DNA from 2 places in the Rhodococcoides fascians A25f genome. Region 2 is predicted to be linked to the other one. Evidence: predicted binding sites of a transcription regulator. Region 2 holds the regulator's gene; the other holds the start of a gene.

Region 1 (4,514 bases), 1.5 Mb from region 2:
ATCCCGGAGGAGTTCGCTTCTCTCGTCGGACCGGACGACGCGCGCGGTGTCGAGGTCGTTGCGGTTCGCACCAGCATCGCCTCCCTCGACGACGCCCCGATCGACGCGCACGATGCGTATCTGCGACTGCATCTGCTCTCGCACCGGCTGGTTCAGCCGCACGGGCAGAACCTCGACGGAGTGTTCGGCCTGCTCGCCAACGTCGTATGGACCAACTTCGGCCCCGCTGCGGTCGACGGCTTCGAGACGGTGCGCGCGAAGCTCCGCGCCCGCGGGCACGTGACGGTGTACGGCGTCGACAAGTTCCCGCGTCTGGTCGACTACGTCGTTCCCACCGGAGTTCGCATCGCCGACGCCGACCGCGTGCGCCTCGGTGCTCATCTGGCCAGCGGAACGACGGTCATGCACGAGGGCTTCGTCAACTTCAACGCAGGCACGCTCGGCAACTCGATGGTCGAGGGGCGCATCTCGGCAGGCGTTGTTGTGGGCGATGGTTCCGACGTCGGCGGCGGCGCGTCCATCATGGGGACGTTGTCCGGTGGCGGTAAGAACGTCATCTCGGTCGGGAAGAGCTGCCTGCTCGGTGCCAACTCCGGACTCGGTATCTCTCTCGGTGACGATTGCGTCGTCGAGGCGGGGCTCTACATCACCGCGGGCACGAAGGTCAGCGGACCGGATGGAACTGTGGTGAAGGCGGCGACGCTGACCGGAAAGTCCAACCTGCTGTTCCGTCGCAACTCGCTCTCGGGTGCGGTCGAGGTGGTGCCGTGGAAGGGCACCGGAGTCGAACTGAACGCAGTGTTGCACGCCAACGACTGAGAGCTACGTTCTCGAATTAGCTTTAGGGCCAACCTCTTCCAGCCCCGCACCGTGTTCTCGGTGCGGGGCTGTATTGTTTGCATGGGCTTACGCGATGTGGGGGCCGGCTCTGGCGTGGGATTGTCGGGGTTCTCGGTAGGGGTCGACGGTGGCCGGCGGTACGAACCACGGGTGGTTGTCGGCGCCGATGAACACTTCCCAGTCACTGTGGTGGATCAGTCGGTGGTGGAATCCGCACAGTAGGACGAGATTGTTCATGTCGGTCGGGCCACCATCGGTCCAGTGCCAGATGTGGTGGCCTTCGGTCCAGGCTGCGGGTTTGCCGCACCCGGGGAACGCGCAACCGTGATCACGGGCGGTCAACGCGCGTTTCTGTTTGGCGTTGACGGTGCGGGCGGTGCGGGCAAGGTTGATCGGGGAACCGTTCTCGTCCATGACGATGGCGGTGAGAAGACAATCGCAGGCCAGTTGCCGGGACGTATTGCGGGAGAGTGGCCCCATCCACGGCAGCCACCCGACGGTGGTGCCGTCACCGAACAGGTCCCGATACGCGCCGCGATCCTGGCTCGGTCGCGTAGCACCGTCACATCCATCGGCACTACCGGTGAGGTCATCGGGTTCGGTTGCGGTGGAGGCGTTCTCGTGTGTGCCGTCGCCGTCTGCGTTGCCGTCTGTGTCTGTGCTGTCGCCTGCCGTGGCGTCGGTATCGGATTCGTGTGCAGCGTGCGAATTTTCGTCTTCGGTGACGTCGTCGCCGCGGCTCTGAAGGTCGCGGAGGGTGATGTGGAGGTTGATGTGAGGTCTCTCGCCGCCCTCGGTGGGGCGATCCTTCGAGGCGAGGTAGTGGTCGAGGATCTGCCCGAAGGCGTCGGCTCGGCGTTGGGCTGGGCTGCGTTCGTCGGGGGTGCCGTCGGCTGCGGGGCGGGGTTCGGTCAACGGTGAGAGGGCGGTGAAGAGTTTTTCTGCGGTGATGGCATCGAAGTCGGCTTTGAGGCAGAGCCGCTGGTTGAGCATCTTCGATGCGAACAGTTCGTTGCGGTCGGTGTCCTCGGGGGGTGGTTTCTTGCTGCCGTAGGTGTCTTCGAGTTTGGTGATCGCTTCACGGATGCGGCCGGTACGTGCGCCGGGCCCGGTGGCGGCGGTGATCATCGCGGTGCGGGCGATGTCCCGGCCTTCTTGCGGGAGGTTCTTCGGTGGTGTTTCGGCGAAGGTGAGGATCAGGGCGGCGTGGTCGATGGTCATGCTGCCGGTGTTGACGGCGTCGGCGATGTCGGGGAAGTTCTTCAGTCCTCGGGCGAGGGCGACGATCTTGGTGGCTTTGGACGGTGAAAGCAGGGTGGTGGAGGTCAGCCAGCCGGCGGGGCCCGGGAAGCCGAGCTTCTCGCGGCTCACGCGGGTGTCGATTTCGGCGACGAGGGCGATACGGCGGGCTTCGAGCAACTGAATGTCATGGGAGGCGGCGATGGCGTCGGCGAGTAGCTCGGACTCGCTCAGTTGCCAGATCTCCGTTGTCATGGGCCAAGTGTATCGAACATGCGTTCGACTGGCAATGATAGTCGAATCGAAAACTATTGCCCTGCTTCACTATTCGCGAAAAAGAATCTGTCGGTAGCTCGTGATAGAGGTCGGCACATCCGTCACACTTCACGATTCGTGTCGAGCCGACCGCTCGGGTCGGACGAGTACCGGTCTTCGAGGACCGACCAGACGTGTTCGCGACTGTAGAGCCGACCCGAAGCTCCGATCTCCCAAAAACTTGGATCGGTGAGGCGCTCGAAGTCTTCCCGCGTGGTGCCGTACTCGCGGCGGTGGAAGACCGGTTCTCGCCGTTCGAGTCCCGCGAGTACTTCGTGAAGCCCAGGCGCAGTGTGGCAATCGGGCCCGCGCACAGAATCGGCCATGGCGTCGGCCCCAGCGTCAGCCGATGGTTCCCAGCGACGCCAGAGTTTTGACCACAGCTCTCGCCGCCTCGGCACCTTTGGTTTCGAGATGCGCGGTGAAGAAGGCCTTGTGGTCGGCATGCTCGTGGAAATGGTGGGGAGTGAGCACCACCGAGAACACGGGGACGTCGGTATCCAGCTGCACCCGCATGAGACCGTCGATGACCGCCGTCTCGACGAAGTCGTGTCGATAGATTCCGCCGTCCACCACCAGTGCGGCGGCAACGATCGCCGAGTACTTCCCGGTCTTGGCCAGCCGCTGCGCATGCAGCGGGATCTCGAATGCTCCCGGGACCTCGAAGACGTCGATGGACGTCCCGGCCTGGCCGAGCCGCTCGAGTTCTGCTGCGAAACCCACTCGCGCGCGGTCGACGATGTCCAGGTGCCAGCTGGCGTGAACGAAGGCAATGGATCCGGCGAGTGGAGTCGTCATGGGTGCGATGCTAGCGGTATCGCTCGTCGAGCAAGTCGAGTGTTCCGCCATCGGATTCACCGTCGAAATACTTTTGCAACACTTCGCCGAAAACGGACGTGCCGTTGGTAGCTTCGGCGAAAAGGGTCATGGACGAGTGCAGTTTCAGATTGTCCGGATAACCGAAGATCTCGTCGATCGTCCGGCCCTCGATTCCAACGGTCAGCCGAGCTGCCTTGCTCAGGCGCGGCCCCAGCACCTCGTGAGACAAGTACAGTTCCGCCTCGGTCAGATCGGCGATGCCGAAGTGTTGAGCAGTGGCACTGCGGCCCAGCCCCGCCAACTGCGGGAACACGAACCACATCCAGTGCGTCTGCTTGCGTCCCGCCTTCAGTTCCTTCGTCACTGCATTCCAGACGGGGTCCTGGGCGTCGACGAAGCGTTGCAGGTCGTATTCGGTCATGCCGTTCAACCTAGGTGAACCCGCGCATCAGGGTGTCGACGGTTGCGTCCAGTAGATCCTCGACGGGGACGCCGTCGAGGAGATCACCGGTGGCGAGCACCGCGAGGCCGTGCACGCTCGCGAACGCCACCCGAGCGAGTATTTCGGTGGGTGCCGCGGTGATCATGCCGGCGTCAATGGCGTCCTTCAACAACGCTTCGGTTGCCGTCATACTCTGGCCCGCAGCAGCTTTCAGGTCTTCGCTGGCATCGGGGTGGTGTTTGGTGCTGTACATGACATCCAGCAGTTCGGGATGCTCGACGGCGAATCCGAGATAGGCACGTGCGACGCCACGAAACCGCGACATCAGCTCACCGGGACCGGTCGCAGCGGCGGCCATCCGGCGGTTCATCTCCTGAAAACCGTGTAGCGCCAGCGCATCCAACAATGCCTGTTTGTCTCTGAAATGCCGAGCCGGGGCGGCGTGACTGACTCCGACATCTCTGGCCAACTGCCGCAGCGAGAGCGCGTCGACGCCACCCTGCGCAATGCTCCGTTCGGCCGCGTCGAGCAGTACCGCCCGCAAGTCACCGTGGTGGTAGCGCCGCGTTGCCATGTACTCACCCTAGGGGATGTTGGCATTGACAACAATGCTGACACTGCCTACATTTGCGCTCATGACTTCCACAGTGCTCATCACCGGAGCAAGCTCAGGCCTCGGCGAGGAATTCGCCACCCGATTCGCCGCACGCGGCGAGAACGTCGTCCTCGTGGCGCGGCGGGCCGATCGGCTCGAGGCGCTCGCTCGTAGCATCGAGGCCGACCACGGCGTGACTGCCACCGTCGTGGCGATGGACCTGGGCGTACCTGGAGTCGGTGCAGCACTCCGAACCACGTTGGC
Region 2 (4,514 bases):
GCCTGTGGGGCCGGATGGCCGCTCGCATCGAACCCGAATGGGCCGAACGGCTCGCACCGCACCTGGTCAAGCGGACGTACTCGGAACCGCACTGGTCCATCAAGCGCGAATCCGCGATGGCGTACGAGCGGGTGACGCTGTACGGCATTCCTCTGGTCACGCAGCGACCGGTGAACTACCACCGCATCGACGCCGAGGCGTCACGGGAGTTGTTCATCAGACACGCACTGGTGGAGGGCGAATGGAAGACCCAGCATGCGTTCTTCCACAAGAACCGGGCTCTACTGGACGACGTCGGTGAACTCGAACACCGTGCTCGGCGGCGCGACATCGTCGTCGACGACGACGCACTGTTCGACTTCTACGATGCGCGTATCGCCCCCGAAGCGGTATCGGCGCGACACTTCGACACGTGGTGGAAGAAAGCCCGTCGACAGGACCCGTCCCTGCTGGACTTCACGACGGACACAGTCGTCAACTCCGACGCGGCCTCGGTGCTCACCGGCGCGTATCCCGACGCGTGGCGACAGGGTGAGATCCAGTTTCCGCTGACCTACCAGTTCGAGCCGGGTACGGCCGCCGACGGAGTCACCGCACGAATTCCGATAGCGCTGCTCGCTCAGGTTCAGCCGGTGGGGTTCGATTGGCTGGTTCCGGGGATGCGCGCGGAGTTGGTGACGGCACTGATCAAGTCGCTCCCGAAAGCTCTGCGCCGCAACGTTGTTCCTGCCCCCGATTTCGCCGCCGCGGCGCTGGCGGTCATGAGACCTCGCGCGGAGACTCTGGTGACGGCATTGGCACGCGAGCTGTCGCGGGCTGCACAGTGCCACATCACCGCGAAGGACTTCGACACCGCGGCGCTGCCCGACCACCTGAGAATGACCTTCGCGGCCGTCGACCCGACCGGAAAGGTGTTGGGTAGCAACAAAGATCTGACCGTTCTGCGCACCAGTCTGTCCGGCGAAGTCGGTCGTCAGGTTGCGAGCGCAGTCGGCGACGCGGAGCGCGCACCGACTCTCGCGTGGACCTCGGGCACTCTGGGCCGACTGGAGTCGACTGTTACCCGTGATGTCGGCGGACAGAAGGTCACCGGGTACCCGGCGTTGGTGCCCGAAGGACCGGGCGTCGCAGTTCGAGTCCTGAGCACCCCCGCCCAACAGCGAGCAGCGATGCGCGCCGGAACACGGACGTTACTGTTGTCGACGGCACCGAAAGGTACCAAAGCGCTGCTGGCCGGTCTCCCGACTGCCGAACGCCTTGCCCTCGGCCAGAATCCGTACGGCGGTGTCGACGCGCTCCTCGAGGAATGCCGAGTTCTCGCGGTCGAGGAAGCAATGGACGCACACGGTGGACCTGTTCGAGATCCGGAGGCTTTCGAGAAACTTCGAGCATCGGTCAATGCCGAGGTTCCACAGCGCACCGCGGCGGTACTGGCCCTCGTACGCCCTGTATTGACTGCAGCTCTTGCCGTATCGGGGCAATTGCAGACGGCATCGGGTGAGCCCGCCGAGGATGTACGCGAACAGCTCGAAGGATTGGTCTTTCGGGGCTTCGTCACCGAATTCGGTTCTCGCAGACTGGCAGATCTGCCGCGATATCTCGCTGCAGCGACCAAGAGGTTGGCCACGCTTCCGAGCAGCGCAGGCCGTGATGCGGCTGCGATGGACGTACTCGACCGCGTCTACGCGTCGTACGGACGGCTGCTGGATTCGCTTCCGGAAAACCGGAAGAACAGCGCTGGTGTGCAGGAGCTGTTCTGGATGATCGAAGAATTGCGGGTAGGGCTGTTCGCCCAAGGAATTCGGACTGCATATCCGGTCTCGGAGAAGCGCATCGAGAAGGCGATCTCCGATCAAGCGCGCTGACGTGCGGAACCGTCAGTCGATGTCGGCAGACTCTCGGTGCTTGCGTAGCTCATGTATTTCCTTCTCGAAATCCTCGGCCGAGCTGAACGAGCGATACACGGACGCGAACCGCAGATATGCGACCTCATCGAGGTCGCGCAGCGGACCGAGAATAGCCAACCCCACCTCGTTGCTGGGAATTTCGGCGGAACCGGCGGCGCGGATGGCGTCTTCCACCTGTTGAGCCAAGAGATTCAACGCGTCGTTGTCGACATCTCTGCCCTGGCACGCCCTGCGCACTCCCTTGACGACCTTCTCACGGCTGAACGGTTCGGTGACACCGCTGCGCTTCACGACAGCGAGCACTGCAGCCTCGACGGTCGTGAATCGCCGACCGCATTCCGGGCAGGAGCGACGACGCCGAATTGCCTGCCCCTCGTCCATTTCACGCGAATCGACCACGCGTGAGTCGGGATGCCTGCAGAACGGGCAATGCATGAAGGAGCCTCCGTCGTAGCCGATGCGCCGACGTCGAACATACGTGTCGGGGCAGTCAGTCGAGGATACTCAGTCATGGGCGGGTGCGATGGGGCCGGTGGTCATCTACCGGGCGCATACTCGACTACAGCTCCGTCGTGAACCTCGACCACACCCGCCGGCTGCACCCCTGCGTCGGCCGACGCAGCTCGTAGGTTCGCGATTCCGATCAGGCCACCGGCAACGACGACGACGGCAAGCACCCACAGCACGAGCGATCGCATCCGGACCGGCTGGCCGGCGAAGTGCGCCGAGGTCTCGTCGAATTCGCGATCGGCGGCCTCCCGGTCGGTGACGTCGGTCCAGGACGGCTCCAGAACCGGCAGGCATGGAGTCGTTCGCGCACCGCGCGTCGCGATGGAACTCCGCAGCGCGGGACGAGCACGGCGACGACGCTCGACGACAGTGGACCGGGTACGGACACCTGCGGTGGTGGGGCGATCGGTGGTGATGGTCATCGGAACCTCGTCTTCGCTCGTTGGATCGATTGTTCGATCAGGCGTTCGATGGACGCTTGTTCGAAGTTCTATCACGAGGCTCCGACAAAGTCTGTAGAAAACGCGACACGAGTCGAACAGATGTTTGATTCAACAGCTGATACACGCTAGATTCGTGTCAGAAACCACACGCCACACGAGTCGACACCATCAACTCCAGTCCGCGCAGACCGAACCACGCAGACCGGATCCAGGACATCAGCAGGAGGCCGACAGCATGAAGGACCAGACCTCGACGAGGTCGACCACGGGTTCCAAGACGACGGGTTCCAAGACGACCGCTTCCGCGCCCGCGAAGGCCGCAGCAGGGAAGCCTGCCGCGGAACCGACGCCCAAGGCCATGGAAGTCGGCACCGACATCAGCGCCGGCCTGACGGAGCGACAGCGAAAGGTACTCGAGGTCATTCGAGCTTCGGTGACCGAGCGCGGCTACCCGCCCAGCATTCGTGAGATCGGTGACGCCGTCGGCCTGACGTCGACGTCGTCCGTTGCCCATCAGTTACGCACTCTGGAGCGGAAGGGATTCCTACGGCGCGACGCCAATCGCCCGCGCGCGGTCGACGTTCGCGGCCTCGACGAGGTGCAGGCCGATCAAGCTGCTGCTGCGGTCGACGGTTCGTCCGAGGAACAGGACCGCCTACCGACCCCCACGTTCGTGCCGGTTCTGGGACGAATCGCAGCCGGTGGACCGATCCTGGCCGAAGAGGCCGTCGAGGATGTCTTTCCACTCCCCCGCGAATTGGTCGGTCAGGGTTCGCTGTTCCTGCTCAAGGTCGTCGGCGAGTCGATGATCGATGCAGCGATCTGCGACGGTGACTGGGTCGTGGTCCGTCAGCAGTCCGTGGCCGACAACGGAGACATCGTGGCCGCGATGATCGACGGCGAGGCCACCGTCAAGACGTTCAAGCGGTCGAAGGGCGAGGTGTGGCTGCTGCCGCACAACCCGCTGTTCGAGCCGATTCCGGGTAACAACGCTGCCATCCTCGGCAAGGTCGTCACCGTGATGCGCAAGCTGTAGGGCGACGTCTCTGCAGTGACACGCGAAGGGCCGCAGCACATTGTGCTGCGGCCCTTCGCGTTCGTCGGATCAGCAGATCAGAGGTTCAATCCGCGGCCGATGATCTCTTTCATGATCTCGGTGGTGCCGCCGTAGATCGTCTGGACACGAGAGTCCATGTAGGCCTTGGCGATCGGGTATTCCTTCATGTAGCCGTAGCCGCCGTGCAACTGCAGGCACCGGTCGATCAGCTTGACCTGATTTTCGGTGGTCCACCACTTGGCCATGGCGGCTTCCTGGACGGTCAAGGTGCCCGCGTTGAGCAGTTCGATGAACTTGTCCACCATGATGCGGGTGGCGGTGGTCTCGGTTGCCAACTCCGCCAACACGAAGCGGGTGTTCTGGAACTTTCCGATCGACTTGCCGAACGCCTTGCGATCGCGGCAGTACTGAATTGTCATGTCCAGCGCCGATTCCATGGCCGCAGCGGCGACAACAGCGATCGAGAGCCGTTCCTGGGGAAGATTCTGCATGAGGTAGATGAAGCCCATGCCTTCTTCACCGAGCAGGTTGGCCGCGGGCACGCGAACGTCGGTGAAGCTGAGTTCGGCTGTGTCCTGGGCCTTCATCCCGATCTTG

What was found. The regulator LexA, encoded in region 2, represses DNA repair genes until DNA is damaged. The targets are predictions, from matches to a motif close to CGAACANNTGTTCG.
Region 1: a site for LexA is predicted at 2,348-2,361, ahead of BH93_RS08220 (HNH endonuclease signature motif containing protein). Genes of this name have one in related genera too.

The regions. Positions count from the first base shown of each region.
Region 1 covers NZ_CP049744.1:1,697,557-1,702,070, reverse strand. Annotated here, with positions in the region: gene dapD (2,3,4,5-tetrahydropyridine-2,6-dicarboxylate N-succinyltransferase) at 1-819, shown strand, start outside; gene BH93_RS08220 (HNH endonuclease signature motif containing protein) at 907-2,334, opposite strand; gene BH93_RS08215 (6,7-dimethyl-8-ribityllumazine synthase) at 2,737-3,192, opposite strand; gene BH93_RS08210 (DUF1810 domain-containing protein) at 3,203-3,634, opposite strand; gene BH93_RS08205 (TetR/AcrR family transcriptional regulator) at 3,645-4,229, opposite strand; gene BH93_RS08200 (SDR family NAD(P)-dependent oxidoreductase) at 4,291-4,514, shown strand, end outside.
Region 2 covers NZ_CP049744.1:3,172,332-3,176,845, forward strand. Annotated here, with positions in the region: gene hrpA (ATP-dependent RNA helicase HrpA) at 1-1,865, shown strand, start outside; gene nrdR (transcriptional regulator NrdR) at 1,878-2,342, opposite strand; gene BH93_RS14905 (hypothetical protein) at 2,444-2,839, opposite strand; gene lexA (transcriptional repressor LexA) at 3,219-3,896, shown strand; gene BH93_RS14915 (acyl-CoA dehydrogenase family protein) at 3,974-4,514, opposite strand, start outside.